One region of the Blastococcus sp. SYSU DS0533 genome, then DNA from elsewhere that is predicted to be linked to it. Evidence: riboswitches for the same ligand, from Rfam matches in the RefSeq annotation. Region 1 holds a riboswitch; each other region holds the start of a gene.

The links. A riboswitch is a leader RNA that binds a small molecule or an ion and turns the genes downstream of it on or off. The one in region 1 is predicted to bind cyclic di-AMP.
Region 2: another riboswitch for cyclic di-AMP. It lies ahead of ACI79W_RS03315 (hypothetical protein); the one in region 1 lies ahead of ACI79W_RS15455 (aggregation-promoting factor C-terminal-like domain-containing protein).
Region 3: another riboswitch for cyclic di-AMP. It lies ahead of ACI79W_RS16910 (NlpC/P60 family protein); the one in region 1 lies ahead of ACI79W_RS15455 (aggregation-promoting factor C-terminal-like domain-containing protein).

The regions. Positions count from the first base shown of each region.
Region 1 covers NZ_JBJGZZ010000013.1:78,469-84,955, forward strand. The annotation lists gene ACI79W_RS15430 (GAF and ANTAR domain-containing protein) at 1-438, shown strand, start outside; gene ACI79W_RS15435 (hypothetical protein) at 499-933, shown strand; gene ACI79W_RS15440 (sulfite exporter TauE/SafE family protein) at 969-1,667, shown strand; gene ACI79W_RS15445 (hypothetical protein) at 1,671-2,054, opposite strand; gene ACI79W_RS15450 (glycoside hydrolase family 3 N-terminal domain-containing protein) at 2,271-3,440, shown strand; gene ACI79W_RS15455 (aggregation-promoting factor C-terminal-like domain-containing protein) at 3,584-4,417, opposite strand; cyclic di-AMP (ydaO/yuaA leader) riboswitch at 4,605-4,743, opposite strand; gene ACI79W_RS15460 (class I SAM-dependent methyltransferase) at 4,858-5,514, opposite strand; gene ACI79W_RS15465 (GNAT family N-acetyltransferase) at 5,561-6,487, opposite strand, start outside.
Region 2 covers NZ_JBJGZZ010000002.1:40,582-47,068, forward strand. The annotation lists gene ACI79W_RS03300 (saccharopine dehydrogenase family protein) at 1-1,109, shown strand, start outside; gene ACI79W_RS03305 (DNA-directed RNA polymerase subunit alpha C-terminal domain-containing protein) at 1,161-1,769, shown strand; gene ACI79W_RS03310 (bifunctional 3'-5' exonuclease/DNA polymerase) at 1,782-3,398, shown strand; cyclic di-AMP (ydaO/yuaA leader) riboswitch at 3,561-3,699, shown strand; gene ACI79W_RS03315 (hypothetical protein) at 3,953-4,828, shown strand; gene ACI79W_RS03320 (hypothetical protein) at 4,848-5,144, opposite strand; gene ACI79W_RS03325 (protein kinase domain-containing protein) at 5,803-6,487, shown strand, end outside.
Region 3 covers NZ_JBJGZZ010000016.1:81,796-88,282, reverse strand. The annotation lists gene ACI79W_RS16915 (EamA family transporter) at 17-964, shown strand; gene ACI79W_RS16910 (NlpC/P60 family protein) at 1,034-2,107, opposite strand; cyclic di-AMP (ydaO/yuaA leader) riboswitch at 2,124-2,270, opposite strand; gene ACI79W_RS16905 (hypothetical protein) at 2,485-2,799, opposite strand; gene ACI79W_RS16900 (D-alanyl-D-alanine carboxypeptidase family protein) at 2,888-4,633, opposite strand; gene ACI79W_RS16895 (DEDD exonuclease domain-containing protein) at 4,867-6,487, shown strand, end outside.

The sequences.
Region 1 (6,487 bases):
GTGGTCGCCGACACCCGTGCGGAGCCGCGCTGGCCGGCGTTCGGCGCCGAGGCCGCCGCGCTGGGCTGCGGGAGCACGCTGTCCTACCCGCTGCCGGTCCAGGAGCGGGTCTCCGGGTCGATGAACGTGTACGCCGGGGACTTCACGGTCGCCGACGACCGCACCCGGTCCCTGGTCTCGCGGCTCGCCGCCTACGCGGTCGGCCCGGTGTCGAACATGTACCTGTACGAGACCGCGGTGGAGCGGGCCGCGCACCTCCAGGCAGCCTTGGAGCACCGGGCGGTGATCGACCAGGCCAAGGGCATCCTCATGGAGCGGCACAAACTCACCGCCGACCAGGCCTTCCGGTTGCTCGCGCGGGTGTCGATGGAGAGCAACACCAAGGTGCGTGACGTGACCGCGCGCTTCGTGCTGACCGGGCAGCTGCGGCCCGACTGAGTCGGCCAGCCCCGGGCGCGAGGAGTTGCGTCCGGGGCGCCGGTCACCCACGGTTTGCTGGTGGATCCCTTCCGCGGGCTCGGCATGCCCCGCATCCCCGGGTTCGGCGAGCTCGTCGCGCTGCTGCAGACGCAGACGGAGGCCTTGTCCCAGCTCCCCCGCACGCTGGCCGACCTGAACAGCACGGTCCGGGAGCTGACCGCAGCCACCACCGCCGCCCGGGAGACCATCGCCTCGGCCCAGCGCATGGCCGAGCGTCTGGAGGGCCTGGTCGAGGAGCTCGAGGAGCCGGTGCGCGCCCTGCGCCCGGGCATCGAACGGGTGGGTCGGGTGCTGGACGACCCCGCCGTCGACACGGTCCCGGAGACCTTGCGCCGGATCCACGACGACCTGATGCCGCTGATCCACGGACTGCGCCAGGCCCAGACCCGCGTGGGGTCGGTGACCGGCCTGCTGCGCCGTCGTCCACCCCACGACGAGGACGACGGCTACTGACCGGGGAGCTGACCACCGACCTCGTCCCGCTGCTGGTGTGCGCCCTGGCGGTGCTGCTGGCGTCGGTCGTCCAGACGGCGACCGGGATGGGCTTCGGCCTGCTCGCCGGGCCCCTGGTGCTGCTCGTGCAGCCCGCGCTGGTGCCCGGCCCCCTGCTGGTGGGCACGCTCGCCTCGCTGCTGCCGGTGGTGTGGCGCGAGCGCGCAGCGCTGGAGCTCACGACCGTGCGCGGTGCGGTGCTGGCCTCGGTCCCCGGTGTCGTCGCGGGTTTGTGGCTGTTGCAGGTGATCGACGTCCGATTGTTGGGGATAACGGTCGCCGTGGTGGTGCTGCTGGCGTGCAGCGCGTCACTCGCGGGCGTGCGCCTGCCGGGCGGACGGCGTGCGCTCGCCGTCGCCGGCTTCGCCTCCGGCGCGCTCTCGACGGTCGCGGCGACGCCGGGGCCGCCCCTGGTGGTCACCTACCGGGCGCCCACCCCGGCCGCCCATCGGGCGAACCTGTCGGTGTTCTTCGTCGGGACGACGCTGCTCTCCCTCGGCGTGCTGCTGGCCGGTGGTGAGCTGACCGGCGGCGGGCTGGCCGCCGGGGTGGGGCTGGTGCCCTTCGTGCTGCTCGGCTTCCTGCTCGCCGGACCGCTGCGCCGGCGGCTCGCGCTGCCGGTGATGCGCCGTACCGCCCTGGTGCTCTGCCTGCTCTCCGGCGCGGCCCTGCTGGTCAGGTCGCTCGCGGCCTGACCGTCACTGCCCGGCGGGGGGCTCCCGGCGCACGAAGTCGCCGACGGCCTCCTCCAGCCGCGCCCACGTCCCGCTCCACTCCACCAACGGGTCGAGGATCCGCTCGAAGACGGCGAGCTGCTGGTCGAAGGCGTCCAGCTGGGCCCGCATCGCCGCGATCGAGCTGCGCTGCGAGGTCACCATCTCCTTGATCGCGCGCAGCTGGGCGGCGGACATCGCACCCGGCGGGCTCGGCAGGGCGGGCAGCGGGAGCCGCGACGTCGCGTTGCCGGCGAGCCCGCGGGCGCGATCGCTGAAGAACCGCAGCTGGCTCACGAACTCGTCGATCGACCGGCCCACGAAGCCGCCCTGCGGGGTGGTCCGGTCGTCGTCGCCGGCCTCGGTCATCGTTCCCCCTCCGTCGGTGCTGCACCGACCTTAGGCAGCCCGGCGGGTCCACGGCGAGGGCACCGAGGGCCGCCCGGCGCACCGCGCGGCGGTGCGACCGGTGCGCCGGGGCCCCGTGGGACGGGAGGGGCGGGCGTCCCGCGTCGGACCGCGGACGGACGCGCCCCCGCACGGAAGCTGGCTGCCCGACCGAGCCCCCGAACCCCTGGGAGACCCGTGCACCTCCGCGGCATCCTGCCGGCCCTCGCCTCCGTCGCGCTCTGCACCGCCCTCGCCGGCTGCAGCGCCCCGATCGCCGTCCGCCCCGCCGCGGCCGCCGCCGACGCCAGCCCGGCGCGGTCGGCGCCGGGCGACCCCGCTGCCGCCGTCGACGCCGCCCTGGCCGCGCTCGACCGGCGGGCCGAGGTCGCACAGCTGTTCGTCGCGGGGGTGGCGCTGGACGACCTCGGCGACGCCGACGTGCTCGTGGCCCACGGCGTGGGCGGCCTCTTCCTCGCCGGCCGGAGCGCCGCCCCCGTCACCGAGCTGGCCGCGACGACCGGGGGCTGGCAGGAGCGCACCCCGGGCCCGGGGCTGTGGATCGCGGCCGACCAGGAGGGCGGTGCCGTGCAGACCCTCAAGGGCGAGGGCTTCGACCGGCTCCCGGCCGCCGCCGAGCAGGGCGCCCTGCCCGCCGACCGGCTCGCCACCCTCGCCGACGGACTGGGGCGGGAGCTGAGCGCGGCCGGGGTGAACCTCAACCTGGCGCCGGTCGCCGACGTCGTCCCGGCCGGGACCGAGGAGGGCAACGAGCCGATCGGGGCGTTCGGCCGCCAGTACGCGGGCACGGGACCCGAGGTGGCCGAGGACGCCGCCGCCGTCGCCGACGGGCTCGCGGCGCACGGCGTGGTGCCGACCTTCAAGCACTTCCCCGGGCTGGGGCTGGTGCAGGGCAACACCGACACGAGCGCCGGCGTCGTCGACCCGCTCACCGGCGCCGACGGCGAGCAGGTCACCGCCTTCGCCGAGGCGCTCGCCCGGACGTCGGCCGACGGGTTCGTGATGACCTCGTCGGCGACCTATCCGCTGATCGACCCCGGCAACCAGGCGGCGTTCTCGCGGGCGGTGGTCACCGACCTGCTGCGCGGGCGGCTCGGCTTCGAGGGCGTGGTGATCTCCGACGACCTGGCCAACGCCGCGGCGGTCCAGGGCCTGCCCGCCGGCGAGCGGGCCACCCGCTTCCTCGCCGCCGGGGGCACCCTGGTGCTCAGCTGCGACGGCGACCTGGTGCCGGAGATGGTCGACGCGGTGCTGGCGCGCGCCGAGGCGGACCCGGCGTTCGCCGACGTCGTCCACGCCGCCGTCCGCACCGCGCTCACCGCCAAGGCCGAGGCCGGCCTCCTCTGACCCCCGACGACGAGTTCGGCGATCTCGTCCCCATCAGGCAGCTGACGGGGACGAGATCGCCGATCTCGCGGTGAGGTGCTGGAACGGCCTCGCTGCAGGGCCCCGCCGCGAGCCTGCGAGCGGTGGGGGGCAGCGAGGTCCTTCTAGTACCAGCCCACCGACTGCGAGTGCGCCCACGCACCGCACGGCGAGCCGTAGCGGTTGTTGATGTAGATCAGCCCCGCGTCGATCTGCCGGTAGCCGTCAGAGGTCTTGGCGATGCCGGTGCCGGCCCAGGTGGAGTCGAGGAACTGCGCGATGCCGTAGGCGGTGCTGCGCGGGTTCTGGGCGTTGGGGTTCCAGCCGCTCTCCTTGCCCCACAGGCTCTCGAGGCAGGAGAACTCGCCGGCCGAGCCGACCTTGCCCATCGCGTACTCCTTGAAGGAGCCGGCCGGGGCCGGTGCGGCGGCCGGGGCAGGCGCGGGGCGGGCGGGCGCCGGGGCCGGTGCGGGGACGCTGGCCGCCTGCTGGCGGGCGGCCTCGGCGCGGGCGGCTTCCTCCGCGGCGGCCTTGCGCGCAGCCTCCTCGGCGGCGGCCTTGCGCGCGGCCTCCTCCTCGGCGGCCTTGCGAGCGGCCTCCTCGGCGGCGCGGCGGTCGAGCTCGGCCTGCTCGGCGGCGGCCCGCGCCTCGGCGGCGGCGGTCTGCTCGGCAGCGCGCTCGCTCCGGCTCGCGGCCAGGGGTGCGAGGCTCTGCACGGCGGACTCGACGGCGTCGGCCGCCGGGGCTCCGGTGGGGATCCCGAGCTGCTCGGCCACGCTGACCGACGCCAGCTCCGGCTCCGCCTGCGCGGCCGGCTCGTGGGCGACGACGCCGTTGACCAGGATCCCGCCCGCGGCGGCGACGGCCAGGAGCAGCGCGGGACGGCGGACCGACCGGGTGGTGCGGCGCCCGCCGGCGGGACGGAGGGCGCGGGTGATCGAGGTGGCGCGGAGGTTCATGGGGAGGGACTGCTCCAGGGGCAGGGCACAGCGGGCCGCGGAGGCGGCGCGACTGCGAGGTGGTCGAGTGGCAGCGGGTCGGGCGGGTGCCCGGGCGCTCAGCGCGGGGAAGGCGCGCGCGAGGCTCCGTACCGGCTGCGGTTCCGTGCAAGGTGGGCCCGCGGGCTCGCCATGCGGCGGCTCTCCGTTTCTTCCGTGTGCCGCCTACCGGGTTAGCTGACGGATTCGGGCGGGAAGCGGCCCTACCCGCGGCGGGACGTGCCCGGCGCAGGATTCACCCCAGTGCTGCGGTGGGTCCCCGGCTCGCCCCGGAAGGCGACTCGGCGGCGCCCGGCGGACCTCCCCGGTGGGGAGTGGACGACCGTCCGGGCCCAGCCACCGTAACCACCGTTATGCAGTCGTGACAATCCCCCGGCGGTCACCGGTCCGTGAGCCGGGCCTCACGGCAGCCGCCAGACGGTGGTCCGGCGCACCGGAACGGGTCCGCTCGGCGCCGGCTCGGTGTCGGGGACGTCGTAGGTCGCCAGCGCCTCCAGCCGGTCCTCGGGCAGGTAGACCCGGCCGGGATCGCCGACGAGCACCTCGGCTCCGCGCGCCCGGGCCGCGGTCAGGAAGGGCAGCACCCGGTCGGTCATCTCCCGGTCGTAGCAGACGTCGCCGGCCAGCACGACCCCGACGTCCGGCGGGTCCGCACCGAGCACGTCCCCGACCGGCGTGATGCCGGCCGTCCCGTTCCGGGCGGCGTTGACGGTGACGGCGGTCAGCGCGTACGGGTCGACGTCGCTGGCGAGCACCGCGCTCGCCCCGGCGAGGACGGCGGCGACGGCGACCAGGCCGCTGCCGGCGCCCAGGTCGAGGACCGCGCGCCCGGCCACGAGCTCCGGGTGGTCGAGGACGTACCGCGCCAGCGCCTGCCCGCCCGGCCAGGCCGCGGCCCAGAACGGCGGGTCGGTGGAGGTGCGCCCGTGCTCGGTCTCCATCGCCTCCCAGAGGGCGACGACGTCGGCAGCGACCAGCAGCTCGACCTCGGGCACCAGGTCCGGGCGCACCGGCCGGGTGTGGGCGCTGACGAACCCCGCGGGGATAGGACGGTCCACCCCGGCAGTCAACCGCACCCGTCCCCCGGCCCCCGGGCCACCCGCCTCAGAGCCGGGCCGACCAGGAGGAGAGGACGCCCGCGGGGCGGAAACCGAGCTCCTCGTTGACCGCGACCATGGGGGTGTTGTCCTCGGCGTTGTAGGTGCTGACCCGGCGAACCTCGGGGAAGCCTGCGGCCAGCTCCCGCAGCACCGCGGCCTTCATGCGGGCACCGAGCCGGTGGCCGCGGTGCTCGGGCAGCACCAGCGTGCCGCCCTGGTGGGCGAGCACCGGCTGGGCGAGCGGGATCTGCAGGTCGGTGAAGCCGACGAGGCGGCCGCCGGTCACCGCCCCCGCGCTGAGCACCGTCCGGCCCCGGGCGAGGTGCGTCTGCTCGTACTCGCGGATCCGGTCGCCGTCCCACTCCTCCTCCCCCACCGGCAGCTCGCCGTGCGGCGCGTCGGTCGTCATGCGCCGCTCCAGCAGCGCCCGGTCGGCCAGCAGCGGGCCCGGGGTGCGGTCCCGCCAGGTGACCACCTCGTACCCGGCGCCCGCCGCGGCGGCCCCGGCCTCCAGCGCCGCCAGCCGGCCCTCCTCGACCGGCAGCGCCAGGTCCCGGCGGGTCTCCAGCAGGTCGCAGGTCCAGCCGTGCCGCTCGGCGAAAGCCCGCCCCGGTGCACCGGGACCCGGTTCGTCCACCTCGCTCACCAGCAGCGTGCGCCCGAGGGAGGCAGCGATCCCACGGGCCTCGGCCAGCAGCGCGCTGCCCAGGCCCCGGCGCCGCGCAGCCGGGGCCACCGCCAGGTCGACCACCGCCAGCGACCGGTTGTCCTTCAGCGGGACGATCAGCCGCAGGGCGCCGGCGACCGCGCCGTCCACCAGTGCCGCCCGGTGCGTGCCGTCACGCGACCCACCCGGCGCCACGAGCTCGCGGCCCAGCGCGACGTGCTCCCGGGCCGGCCGGGGCGGATCGTCGGGCCGGGCGTCACGGCC
Region 2 (6,487 bases), on a different contig from region 1:
GCCGGTCGCGGGAGCGGCTCGAGCAGGTCCGGCGCGCGCTGCCCTCCGGCGGCCGGGACTGGGCGCTGGTCGAGGCCGACTCGACCGACGCGGCGTCGCTGGACGCCCTCGCCGGCGCCACCCGGGTGCTGGTGACGACGGTCGGTCCCTACGCCCGGTACGGCCTGCCGGTGGTGGAGGCGTGCGCCCGGGCCGGCACGCACTACGCCGACCTCACCGGGGAGGTGCTCTTCGTCCGGGACGCGATCGAGCGCTGCGACGCCCCGGCGAAGGAGACCGGCGCGCGGATCGTCCACGCCTGCGGTTACGACTCCATCCCCTCGGACCTGAGCGTCTTCCTGCTCGGCCGGCAGGCCGCTGCCGACGGCGCCGGGGGGCTGACCGACGTGCAGCTGGTCGCCACCCTCCGCGGCGGGTTCAGCGGCGGGACGATCGACTCGATGCGCGCGCAGGTGGAGGCGCTCCAGGCCGACCCGGCCAGGCGCCGGGTGGTGGGCGACCCGTTCGCCCTGAGCCCCGACCGCGCGGCGGAGCCGGACACGCCCCAGCCGCGCGACGCCGGCATGCCCGCGCAGACGCCGGACGGCCGGTGGACGGCGCCCTTCGTCATGGCGCCCTTCAACACCCGCATCGTGCGTCGGAGCAACGCCCTCCAGGACTGGGCCTACGGGCGGGCGCTGCGCTACGGGGAGGTCATGGGCGCCGGCCGCGGGCCGGTGGGAGCGGTGACCGCCGCCGGGGTGACCGCGGGCCTGCTCGCCACCGTGTCGGCCATGAGCCTCGGGCCGACCCGCGCGCTGCTGGACCGGGTGCTGCCGGCACCCGGCACCGGCCCGAGCGAGGCCGTCCGGGAGAAGGGGTGGTTCCGCATGGTGGTCGACGCCACCACCGAGGACGGGCGCCGCTACCGGGCGACCGCGGCGGGCAGCGGCGATCCGGGCTACAAGGCCACCGCCGTCATGCTCGGCGAGGCCGCCCTGGCGCTCGCCCTCGACGAGGACCGGTTGCCCGCCCGGGCCGGCTCGCTCACCCCGGCGACGGCGATGGGGGAGGTGCTGGTCGAGCGGCTGCGCGCAGCCGGGCACACCTACGAGGTGGCCGCCGTCTGATCCGACCGCCACCGCAGCGGCGGCGGGAGGGCATCGCTAGGGTTGGCCGACATGCCGACCAGCGCACCGGGACAGCCCGCGGGGACGATCCGGGAGCTCGGGCTGCCCGCGCGGGCGGTCACCGCGCTGACCCGCGTCGGGATCACCGAGGCCGAGGCGCTCGCCGCCCTCACGCACCGGGAGCTCAGCGCCGTCGCCGGGCTGGGCCCCGGCCTGGTCGCCGCGATCCGGGCCGTCGTCCCCGAGCCGCCCGCGCGGCCGGCGGTCGGCGGCCCGGTTCCGGCCGACGGCGGGAACGCGGGATCCGAGGAGGAGGGCCCGGTGGCGCCGGCCATCCCGTCGTTCGCCTCCCTGCGGGGTCCGCGGCGCCGGTCGGCGGTCGACCTCCTCGTCCCGGCGGCGTCCGAGCCCGCGGAGCCCGGGGCCGCCGAGCCCGGGGCCGCCGAGCCCGGGCCCGCGGTCTCCCGATCCCAGCCGCCGGCCACCCCGGCCGCCGCCGCCCGCCCGTCGACCGGTGCGGGCGGGCCGCCGGTCGCCGTCCGCCCGCCGGACTACGCCGATCTGCTGCGCCTGGGCGTGCACGTCACCCGGGTCGTCCTGGGCCTCCCGGCGCGCTGCCTGCACCGGCTGCTCGGCCGGGGTGGCCCTGCCGCCCCGTAGGCGGGGCAGCAGGTGGACCGGGTCCTGCTCCGGCGCAGCGGCGACGCGGTCGAGGCCGTCGACCTCGACGCCGGCGGAGCGGGTCGAGGCAGCGCCCGCCTCGACCCCGCGGCGGTCGCCGGGTACGTGGCGGAGCGCGAGGGCGGTGCGGCGCCCGTCCGCTGGGTCTGGGACGACACGACCCGCTGGTACCCCGCGCTGCTGACGGCCGGGGTGCGCGTCGAGCGCTGCACCGACCTCCGGCTGGGCCACGCGATCCTGCGGCGGTCCCCGTTCGCGGCCCAGGACCTGCTCGCCGGGGAGGACACCCAGGGGTGGGACGCGCTGCAGCCCGGCCCGCCGCCGGAGTCGGCCCTGTTCCCGCTCGCCGACCCGGCCGACCTGCTGGACCCGCTCGCCGAGCACCGGCGCCAGCAGGCGGTGCTGGCCGCCTCCCCGCAGCGGGACCGGCTGGCCCTGCTCCTCGCCGCGGAGTCCTCCGGCGGGCTGGTGGCCGCCGAGCTGACGCACACCGGCCTGCCCTGGCGGGCCGACGTGCACGAGCGTCTGCTCACCGGCCTGCTGGGGGCGCGACCGCTGCCGGGTGGGCGCCCGGCGGTCCTCGAGCGGCTGCTGGGGGAGATCCGCGCGTCGTTCGGCGCCCCCGCCCTCAACCCGGACTCGCCCGGTGAGCTGCTCCGGGTGCTGCAGCACATCGGCCTGCCGGTCGCCGACACCCGCTCCTGGACGCTGGAGCAGCTCGACCACCCGGGGATCCCGGCGCTGCTGGAGTACCGCAGGCTCTCGCGGCTGCTGACGGCCAACGGGTGGACCTGGCTGGACACGTGGGTGCGCGACGGCCGCTTCCGCGCCGTCTTCGTGCCCGGCGGGGTGGTGACCGGGCGGTGGGCCTCCTCCGGGGGCGGGGCGCTGTCGGTGCCGACCGTCGTCCGGCCCGCGGCGGTGGCGGACGAGGGGTGGCGGTTCGTCGTCGCCGACGTCGCCCAGCTCGAGCCGCGGGTGCTGGCCGGCATGAGCGGCGACGGCGCCATGGCCGAGGCCGCGCGCGCCGCCGACCTGTACGAGGGGATGGTCGCCGCCGGCACCGTGGCCACGCGGGCGGAGGCCAAGCTCGGCATCCTGGGTGCGATGTACGGCGGCACCCGGGGTGAGAGCGGGCGGATGCTGCCCCGCCTGGCCCGGCGCTACCCCCGGGCCGTCGGCCTGGTGGAGGAGGCCGCCCGGACCGGCGAGCGCGGAGAGGTGGTGCACACCCTGCTCGGGCGGGGGTCGCCGCTCCCGGGGGCGTGGCCGCACGAGGAGGGCGACCGGGCCCGCCGCGCCTGGGGCCGGTTCACCCGCAACTTCGTCGTCCAGGGCACCGGGGCGGAGTGGGCGCTGTGCTGGCTGGCCGACCTCCGCAACCGGCTCTGGCGGCTCGGTGGGGAGGGCGACGTGGGGGCGCGGCCGCACCTGGCGTTCTTCCTGCACGACGAGGTGGTGGTGCACACGCCCGACCACCTGGCCGGCGAGGTGGCCGGCGCGGTCCGTGCCGCTGCGTCGACCGCAGGCCGGCTCCTGTTCGGCGCCTTCCCCGTCGACTTCCCGCTCGACGTGGCCGTCGTTCGGTCCTGGGCCGACGCCGGCTGACGATTCGCGCGCGATACACCACCGACCGGCGGTGCAGGTCACCGCGACACACATCACGTCGTGGAATTCCGCGCCTGCTGATTGTCACGACTGCATAACGGCGGTTACGGTGGCTGGGCCCGGACGGTCGTTCACTCCCCACCGGGGAGGTCCGCCGGGCGCCGCCGAGTCGCCTTCCGGGGCGAGCCGGGGACCCACCGCAGCACTGGGGTGAATCCTGCGCCGGGCACGTCCCGCCGCGGGTAGGGCCGCTTCCCGCCCGAATCCGTCAGCTAACCCGGTAGGCGGCAGACGGAAGAAACGGAGAGCCGCCGCATGGCGCGCCCCTGCACCGCCGCACGACCCTGCGCCCGCCGGCACCGCCGCCTCCGGGCGCGTCCGCGGATCTGATCGCACGCGCTGCCCGGCGTCCCGCCGGTCGCCCGCCGTCGAGCCGCACCGGCCCCCCCGGTGCCCGGCGGCCCCGTGACCCGCGCCCGGGCCCGCTGTCCGCATCCTCCGCGACCCGCCCTCCGGCGGCCGGTCGCGCTCACACCCCGGAGCACCCGAACACCATGGACCCTCGCAGCACCACCACCGGCCGACGTGGCCCGCTCGCCCTCCGCCGCCCGCCCGCGGCCGTCCGCCGACCGGCGCTCTACCTCGGCGTCGCGGTCGCCGGCGCCGTCCTGGTCAACAGCCTCGTCGGCGTCGAGCCGACCGCCCAGGCCGAGGCCCGCACCTCGGAGTCGGTGAGCGTCGCGCAGGCGCTCGGCCTGTCCGCGCAGTCGGGCCCGATCGACGTCACCGAGGACCTGGCGCCCCTGGAGGGCCTCGCAGCCAGCCGCAGCACCCGGGAGGCCGACCAGGTCGCCGCCCAGCAGGCCCAGGCCGCGGCCGACCAGGCCGAGCTCGACCGGCAGAAGGCCGAGGCGGAGGCCCTGGCCCGGGCGGAGGCGGAGAAGAAGGCGGCCGAGGAGGCCGCTGCCGCGGCGGCCGCCGCCGAGCGGCAGGCGGCGGCGGCCCCGGCGAGCCCGACGACGCAGGCCCGGGCCGCGGCGACCGCGGCGGCCTCGGTGGCGGCCACGGCCGTGGCCCGGATCAGCAACACCGCCGGGAACGTCCGGCCGCAGACCCAGGCCGCGGCCGACGCCGTGGTCAGCAACGTGCCCGGTGCCGCGGGGATCACCCTCGGTGGCACCCGCGCCAGCGCGGCCGACCCGGGCGGGCACCCCTCGGGTCTGGCGCTCGACTACATGGTGATGTCGAACGCCGCCCTGGGCGACGCGATCGTCGAGTACCACCGGGCGCACTGGGACGAGCTCGGCGTGGACTACCTCATCTGGCAGCAGCGGATGCTGTCCTCGCCGGGCGGTTCCTGGAAGGCCATGGAGAACCGCGGGAGCGCGACGGCCAACCACTTCGACCACGTGCACGTGAACTACAACTGATCCCCCGTGCGCCGGGTGCCTAGGTGAGCCGGCGGACCACGGACAGGGGCAGCACCCGCATGGCGAGCCCGATCGGCGCCCAGGGCCACGCCGGGACGTACGCCGTGGTCCGCCGGGCCTCGACGGCGGCCACCACCGCCCGGACACCGGTCGGTGTGTCGACCATGCAGCGGGTGCGCTGCTGCACGTGCTGGTTGATCTCCGAGCGGATGCAGCCGGGGTGGACGACCGGGACGTCCGCACCGGGGATGCACTCGCTGCGCACGCCCTCGGCGAGCGAGGCGACGCCGGCCGTGGTGGCGGCGTAGGTGGTCATCGACCGGCGCATGCCGCGCAGCGCCGCCCGAGGGGATCAGCACCAGGTGTCCGCGGCCCTGCCGGCGGAAGATCTCCGGCGCCGCCTCGGTCTGGGCCAGCGCGCCGGCGGAGTTGGTCACCCCCGTCTCGCGGTCGACGTCGGCGCGGCCGGTCCCCGGGGCAGCGCCCTTCCCGAGCCCGGCGTCGAGGGCCACCCGGTCGGTGCGCCGAACGCCCCGGCGAACGCGGCGAAGACCGCGGGACCCGCGTCGGCGTCGGTGATGTCGAGGGCGGCGATCTCCACCCGCCGACCGGTGGCCGAGCGGATCTCCTCGGCCAGGGCGTCGAGCCGGTCGGTGCGCCGGGCGCAGAGCGCGAGGTCGTGCCGAGGGCGGCGAACTGGCGGGCCGTCTCCTCGCCGAGCCGGGAGCCCGCGCCGGTGACGAGGACGACGCGGGTGCGCCTGCCGGTGGGGACGGGGTCGAAGCCGGAGGGCCCGCGAGGCACCCTACGAGAAGCTGCCGGCGGCCCCGCGGTCGCCCGCCGTGAGCTGCCGATCCCAGCCGATCGGGCCCGACGGGGTTCAGCCCCCGCCCGGGCGGGCACCCCCGTTGGGTGCGCACGGCACGGGACGACGCGCGGGGGGCACCTCGCGGCAGCACACGAGGAGACCGGGAGTGACCACGGCCGAGACCAGCCGACGCTGCTTGGACGGCCGGTACGAGCTCCACGAGCTCATCGCCGTCGGCGGCATGGGTGAGGTCTGGCGCGCTCGCGACCTGCAGCTCCACCGGACGGTGGCGGTCAAGGTGCTGCGCAGCGAGTTCGCCGACGACCCGGTCTTCGTCGCCCGGTTCCGCTCGGAGGCCCGGCACGCGGCAGGGCTGAGCCACCCGAACATCGCCGCCGTCCTCGACTACGGCGAGACCAGCGCCCCGGACACCGGCGAGAGCCTGGCGTACCTGGTGATGGAGCTCGTCGAGGGGTCGTCGCTGTCGGCGCGGCTGGCCGAGGAAGGGTCGCTGGACACCCGGGCGACGCTCTCGCTGCTGCGGCAGGCGGCCGCCGGCCTGGCCGAGGCCCACCGCGCGGGCGTCGTGCACCGCGACGTCAAGCCGGCGAACATCCTGCTCGGCTCGGACGGCACGGTGAAGCTCACCGACTTCGGCATCTCGTGGTCGGCGGGGAGCGCCCCGATCACGCGCACCGGCCAGGTCGTGGGCACCGCCCAGTACATGTCGCCCGAGCAGGCGCGGGGCGAGCACGTCAGCCCGGCCAGCGACGTCTACGCGCTCGCCCTGGTCGGCTACGAGTCCCTGGCCGGGCACGCGGCCTTCGACGGCGACAACCCGGTCACCGTCG
Region 3 (6,487 bases), on a different contig from region 1:
GCCGATACTCCGCCAGGTGACCGCACCCTCCCGGGACTCCGTCCGGCCCGGCCGGCCCGCACGTGGGCACCCCCTCGCCGGCGGCGTGGCGACCATGCTCGGCAGCGCCCTGAGCAACCAGGTGGGCGCCGCGCTCGGCGCCCACGCCTTCGGCGCGATCGGGCCACCCGGCGTCGTCGCCGTGCGCCAGGTGGTGGCCGCGGCGGTGCTGCTCCCGGTCGCCCGACCACCGCTGCGGCGGATGACGTGGGCTCAGTGGTGGCCGGTCCTGCTGCTCGCAGCGGTGTTCGGCTGCATGAACCTGGCGCTGTACACGGCGATCGAGCGCATCGGGCTCGGGCTCGCGGTGACGCTGGAGTTCCTGGGGCCGCTCGCCGTCGCACTGGCCGGGTCGCGCTCCCGGTGGGATCTCCTGATCGGCTGCGGTGCGGCAGGCGGGGTCTACGTCCTGATCCTGCCCGGGCCCGCCAGCGACCACCTGGGCGTCGGGCTCGGGTTGGTCGCCGCGGCGTGCTGGGCGGCCTACATCCTCCTGAACCGCGTCGCCGGACTGCGCCTGCCCGGGCTGCAGGCCCCCGCGCTCGGAACCGGCCTGTGCGCCCTGGCCTTCCTCCCCGTGCTGGTGCCCATGGCGGTGGACGGCAGGCTCACCGGGGCGGCGCTCGGCTACGCCGTGGCGGCGGGCGTGCTCTCGTCGGTGGTCCCCTACGCGGCGGACCTGACCGCCCTGCGTGTCGTCCCGCCTCGCTTCTTCGGCGTCTTCATGAGCGTGCACCCGGTGCTGGCGGCGCTGGTCGGCATCGTCCTGCTGGGCCAGGGCTTGCGGGGCCACGAGTGGGCGGGGATCGCGCTCATCGTCGTGGCGAACGCGGCCGCCGTCGCGGTGGCCCGGCCGCGCTCGTCCGTGGCCGATGTCCCCTCCGGTCTGACCGAGGTCGCCGGGACGACCCCGTCGGTCACCTGACCCGCCCGGGGCCCACGAGGGCCGGTGACCCCGGTCGGGATCACCGGCCCTCCGAGCGGTCCGGCGCCGTCAGCCGGCGATGCGCCGGGCGCCGTTGTAGCTGCCCATCGAGTCCAGGCTCGCCACCTTCACCGGCTGGCCGGAGGTGGAGGCGTGCACCATCTGGCCGTTGCCGATGTACATGCCGACGTGGCTCACCGGGCTGTAGAAGAAGACCAGGTCGCCCGGCTGCAGCTCGCTGCGCGAGACGGGCGTGCCCATCTGGCTCTGCGACCGGCTGGAGTGCGGCAGCGTCACGCCGGCCGCGGCGTAGGCGTAGGAGGTCAGGCCCGAGCAGTCGAAGGCGTTGGGACCACCGGCGCCCCAGACGTAGGGATCGCCGATCTGGGCGAGCGCGGTGTTCACCGCGACCTGGGCGGCGGAACTCGGCGCGGTGACGGCGCTCGGGGCCGGCAGGGCGGCGCCGCCGTGCGCCTGCGCCACCTGCTCCTGCTGAGGAGCGGTGAGCGCCTCGTAGCGGCGCTGGTAGTCGGCGATCTTCACCTCCAGCTCCTCCTGCTGGGCGGCGATCTGCTCAACCGTGCGCTCCGCCTCGGCGGCGGCCTCCTCGGCGGCGTCGCGGGACCGCTCCGCGTCCGCGGCGGCCCGCGACACCTCGGTGAGCACCGCGTTCGTGTGGCCGGCGATGGCGTCGAGGATGCCGAGCTGGTCGACGAGGTGCTCCGCCGAGTCGCTGGTCAGCAGGACGTCGAGCTGCGACATGCCGCTGCCGGTGTAGGCGCTGCGGGCCAGCCGGCGGATGTGCCCGTCGAGGGAACCGATCCGGGCCTCCGCCGCGGCAGCAGCCTCGTCGGCGGCCTCGGCCTCGTCCTGGTGGCGGGCCAGGACGACCCGGGCCTCGTTCAGCTGCTCGGAGACGACCTCGAGCTCGTGGCTGGCCTCGGCCACCTGGGCGGCGACCGCGTCGGCCGTGCCGGGGACGGCAGACGCCGCGCCCGGGAGGATGGTGACGGTGACGGCGGTGACGGCGGTGACCAGGAAACCCGATCGCAGCGGGCCGAGGCGACGGGCGCGCGAGCTGCACCGGTCGGCGGGGTGGAGCTGTGCGGGGGCGTGGGTCAGCACTGCGTGAGGGGTCGCCACGAGCGGCGGCTCTCCGTTTCTTCCTCTGCGACCGCCGACCGAGTTAGCTGACGGGTTCGGGCTGGGAAGACTGGCCCTATCCCCCGCACCGGCGGACCGGCTGCGGGAGAACTCACCCCGGAACTGCGGTGGGTCCCCGGTACACCTCGGGCGCCAGTGGTGCGCGCCCGGCGGTGATTAGGCGGTGTCCGGTCGAGGCCATCCATCGACGGATGACAACCACCCGGCCGGACGGCGAGAACCCTAACGACCGCGATGTGACCGTGACAAATGGTGGCGGGAGAAACCCCTGCGACGAGGATCCCCAGGTCAGCGGCGCGCCTCCGGGCCGAGCCCCCTGACGCTGTGTAGCGGCCGCCGTCGGGACGGGCCGCCGGTCACCCCGTGCGCCGGCCCGGGGACCGCCCGCCGTCGTGACCGCCGGCACCGTCCGGGTGCCGCAGCGGGGGCACCAGACCGCCCTCGGCGAGAGCTCGCACGGCCCGCCGTTCCACGTCGTCGAACTCCACCACCACGCCCGGCGGCGGGACGACGACGTCCTCGGCGGCCGGACCGCTGCGAGCGCGCCCGGTCATGGGCACGACCACCGGGTCCACCCCCTGCCATCCCGGCGGGGCCCCGAGCAGCACGGTCACGACGCAGTCGGCGCAGCCGTTCCCGCGGGCGGTGCAGGTGTCGCAGTCGATGAGCATGGCTTCTTCTCTCCTCCGTGGGTCGCTGCGCACGCTAGGAGAGCTCACCGACATTTCCGCGCGCGGTGCCGGCGCGGCCCGGACGGCGTCAGCTGCCGGCGTACTCCCAGTGCCACGGCTCCTCGCGCCCGTTGCCCGGATCGGCCCACGTCGGGTGGAGGAAACCGAACCGGCCGGCGTTGGCGACCATCCACGCGTACTGCGGCGTGCCGAAGGACTGGATGCCGCCGCACAGGTCCACCGCGAGCCCCCAGCCGTGGTTGCTGGTGCCCGGGATCGCCGCCAGGGCCGGCTTCTCCCCGTACAGCTTCACCTGGCCGGCGTAGGTCCGGTAGGAGTCGGTGATGCAGAGCGGGCGCCCGAAGTCGGCGGCGTAGGCCGCCGCCATGGCCCGGTAGGCCGCGGCCGCGTCGCACCGCAGCGTGTGCCCGCCGACGCCCAGGGGGCACATCGCGCTGGGCGGGATCAGGCCGTTCGGGTAGCCGCCCCAGGCCCGGCCGCCGTCGTAGCTGGGCGGGTAGACGGTGTTCCCGCACTCGGTCCGCAGCGCGCCGGCGGTCGGCTCGGGCACGGCGACGGGCGGGCGCTGGCCCAGCACCGGGCGACCGACGCCGAGCACCTGGTCGCCGGGGAGCGTCCGCACCACCACGGCCCCGGCCCGGGCGTCGGCGGTGAGCATCGTCCTGGGGTCCAGCGCGATGCCCACGTGCCCGAGCCCGGACTCCGGCGAGCCGAGGAAGACCAGGTCGCCGGGGAGCACGTCCGCCGGGGCGACGGGCACGGTCCGCGCGAACAGCTCGCCCTGCGTCGCCGGCAGGGGGATCCCGGTCCGGCCGTACACCGCCTGCACGAGGGAACCGCAGTCCCAGGAGTCCGGCCCCGCCGTCCCGGGGGCGTAGGGCTGCCCCAGCGCCTCCATCGCGCCGCCGACCGCCGCCAGCGTCTCCGCGGGCAGGACGAGCAGCGAGGTGGGCCGACCGGGCAGCTGGGCCACCCCGCGCTGGGCCCCGCCCCCGCCCTCGCCCACCGGCACCAGGCGGTCAGGCAGGCCCCGCTCCGGGTCGCGCAGCGCCGACGCCGGCACCTCCGCCAGGCCCGCGGCCCGGAGCTGCTCGACGTAGGCCCGCCAGCTGGCCGCCGTCTGCTCGTTGACCGCGAGCTGCTCCTGCTGCAGCTGGGCCAGCTGCCCGTCGACGACGGCGAGCGCGTCGCCGAGCTCGGCGGTGACCGCCTCGGCCGCCGCCGCGAGCTCGGCCACCCGTGCGCGCACCTGGTCGGCCCGCGCGCGGGCCTGGTCGAGGGCGGCCTGGGCGCGCGCCTGCTCGTCGAGCGCGCCGCGCCGGTGGTCCTCCGCGACGCCGATCACCCGGCCGGCGTGCGCGTCGACCACGTCGAGGAACCCGAGGCCGGAGAGCACCTCCCCGGGGTCGCCGCCGCTGAGCAGCAGGGTCAGCGGGGTGAGGGCGCCGCCGTCCCGGTAGACGGCGGCGGCGTAGTCCGCCACCTCCCGCTGGTGCCCGGCCAGCACGCCCCGCGCCTCGTCGAGGACCGCCTGCGCCTCGTCCACGGCGCGCTGGGCCCTGGCCAGCGCCTCGCGGGCGGCGACGACCTCGGCCTGGCGGGCCCGCAGCTCGTCCTGCACCTCCGCGGCGCGCCGCTGCAGCCGGTCCAGGTCGCGGCTCTCCAGCACACCAGAGGTGCCGCCGGGCTGGTCGCTGGGTGCGGCTGCGGCCGGGCCGACCGGCAGCAGCACCGCCACGCACGCCGCGAGGGCGGCGACCGCCGCCCGCCGCCGGCACCGGCCGGGCGGGCGCGCCGGGGAGCGCGCGGGCATCGCCGACCACCTCCAGTGAACGGCCGGTCGCGCGGGCGGCGACGGGCGCTGGCAGTGCATGGTGTCCCGTCCGGGGGCGGAAAGCCAGGCTGTGCACCGCCGGGGTGGCCCCGCTCCCCACGGTCGGGCGGCGCCGGACCCCCTGCCCGGGGGTGCGGGCGGGCGGGTCGGGGCGTGCGGCGGCCCGGCGCGCGTCCCCCGGACTGTCAGCACCCCGACCTAGCGTCCGCCCCGTGGCACCTCCCCCCGCTCCACCGCGCTACCAGCAGGTCTCGATCGAGGACGTCGGCACGCCGCTGTCGCAGGTGACCTTCGTCGTCGTCGACCTGGAGACCACCGGCGGCTCGCCGAAGGACAGCGCGATCACCGAGATCGGCGCCGTGCGCGTCCGCGGCGGCCAGGTGCTCGGCGAGTTCCAGACGCTGGTGGACCCCGGCCACGAGATCCCGCCCTACATCAGCGTGCTCACCGGCATCACCTCGACGATGGTGGCCACGGCCCCCCGGATCGGCGCCGTCCTCCCGGCCTTCCTCGAGTTCGCCCGCGGGGCGGTCCTGGTCGCGCACAACGCGCCGTTCGACCTCGGCTTCCTCAGGGCGGCGTGCGCCGAGAACGGGATGGTCTGGCCCGCGGCGGCCTCCGTCGACACCGCCGTCCTCGCCCGGCGGCTGCTGAGCCGGGACGAGGTGCCCAACTGCAAGCTGGCCACCCTGGCGCCGTACTTCTCCGCCACCACCTCGCCCACGCACCGGGCCCTGGACGACGCACGGGCCACCGTCGACGTGCTGCACGGCCTCTTCGAGCGGCTGGGTCCGCTGGGCGTCACCACGCTGGAGGAGCTGTCCGGCCTCACCCGGCAGGTGGATCCGGAGCGCCGGAGGAAGCGGCACCTGGCCGACGGGGTGCCGCACGGCCCCGGCGTCTACCTCTTCCGCGGCCCGAAGGACGAGCCGCTCTACGTGGGCACCTCGGGGGACCTGCGCAGCCGGGTCCTCAGCTACTTCACCTCCGGTGAGCAGCGCAGCCGGATCACCGAGATGGTGGGTCTCGCGCAGCGGGTGGAGGCGATCCCGTGCGCCCACGCGCTCGAGGCGGCCGTCCGCGAGCTGCGCCTCATCGCCCGGCACAAGCCGCGCTACAACCGCCGGTCCCGATTTCCCGAGCGGGCGCTGTGGGTCCGGCTCACCGAGGAGCCCTTCCCCCGGCTGTCGGTGGTGCGCCGGGTCCGGCCCGACGCCGGCGTGTTCCTGGGGCCGTTCCCCGACCGCCGCGCCGCGGACGCGGCCGTGGCCGCCGTCCACGAGGTGCTGCCGCTGCGGCAGTGCACCGCCCGGCTCTCCCCGCGCACACCGGTCAGCGCCTGCGCGCTGGCAGAGATGGGGCGGTGCGGCGCCCCCTGCACCGGCGCACAGTCGGTACCGGAGTACGCCGGGGTGGCGGCGGTCTTCTCCGCGGCGGTCGGGCACGACCCCGGGCCGCTGCTCGGGCCGTTGCTGGACCGGGTGGAGCAGCTGGCGGCCGAGGAGCGCTACGAGGATGCCGCCGTGCTGCGCGACCGGGTGGCGGTGCTGGTCCGGGCCGTCCGGCGACGGCAGCGGCTGGCGTCGCTGGCGGCCGTCCCCGAGCTGGTGCTGGCCCGCCCCGACGGCCAGGGCGGCTGGGAGCTCTCCGTGGTCCGGTACGGGCGACTGACCGCCGCCGGGAACGCACCTCGTGGCACCACCGTCCGCAGCGTGCTCCGCGACCTGCTGGTGACGGCGGAGACCGTACCCGGCGCCGACGCGGAGCAGCCGACGTCGGTCGACGAGACCGAGCTCGTCCTGCGCTGGCTGGAGAAGCCCGGCACACGGCTGG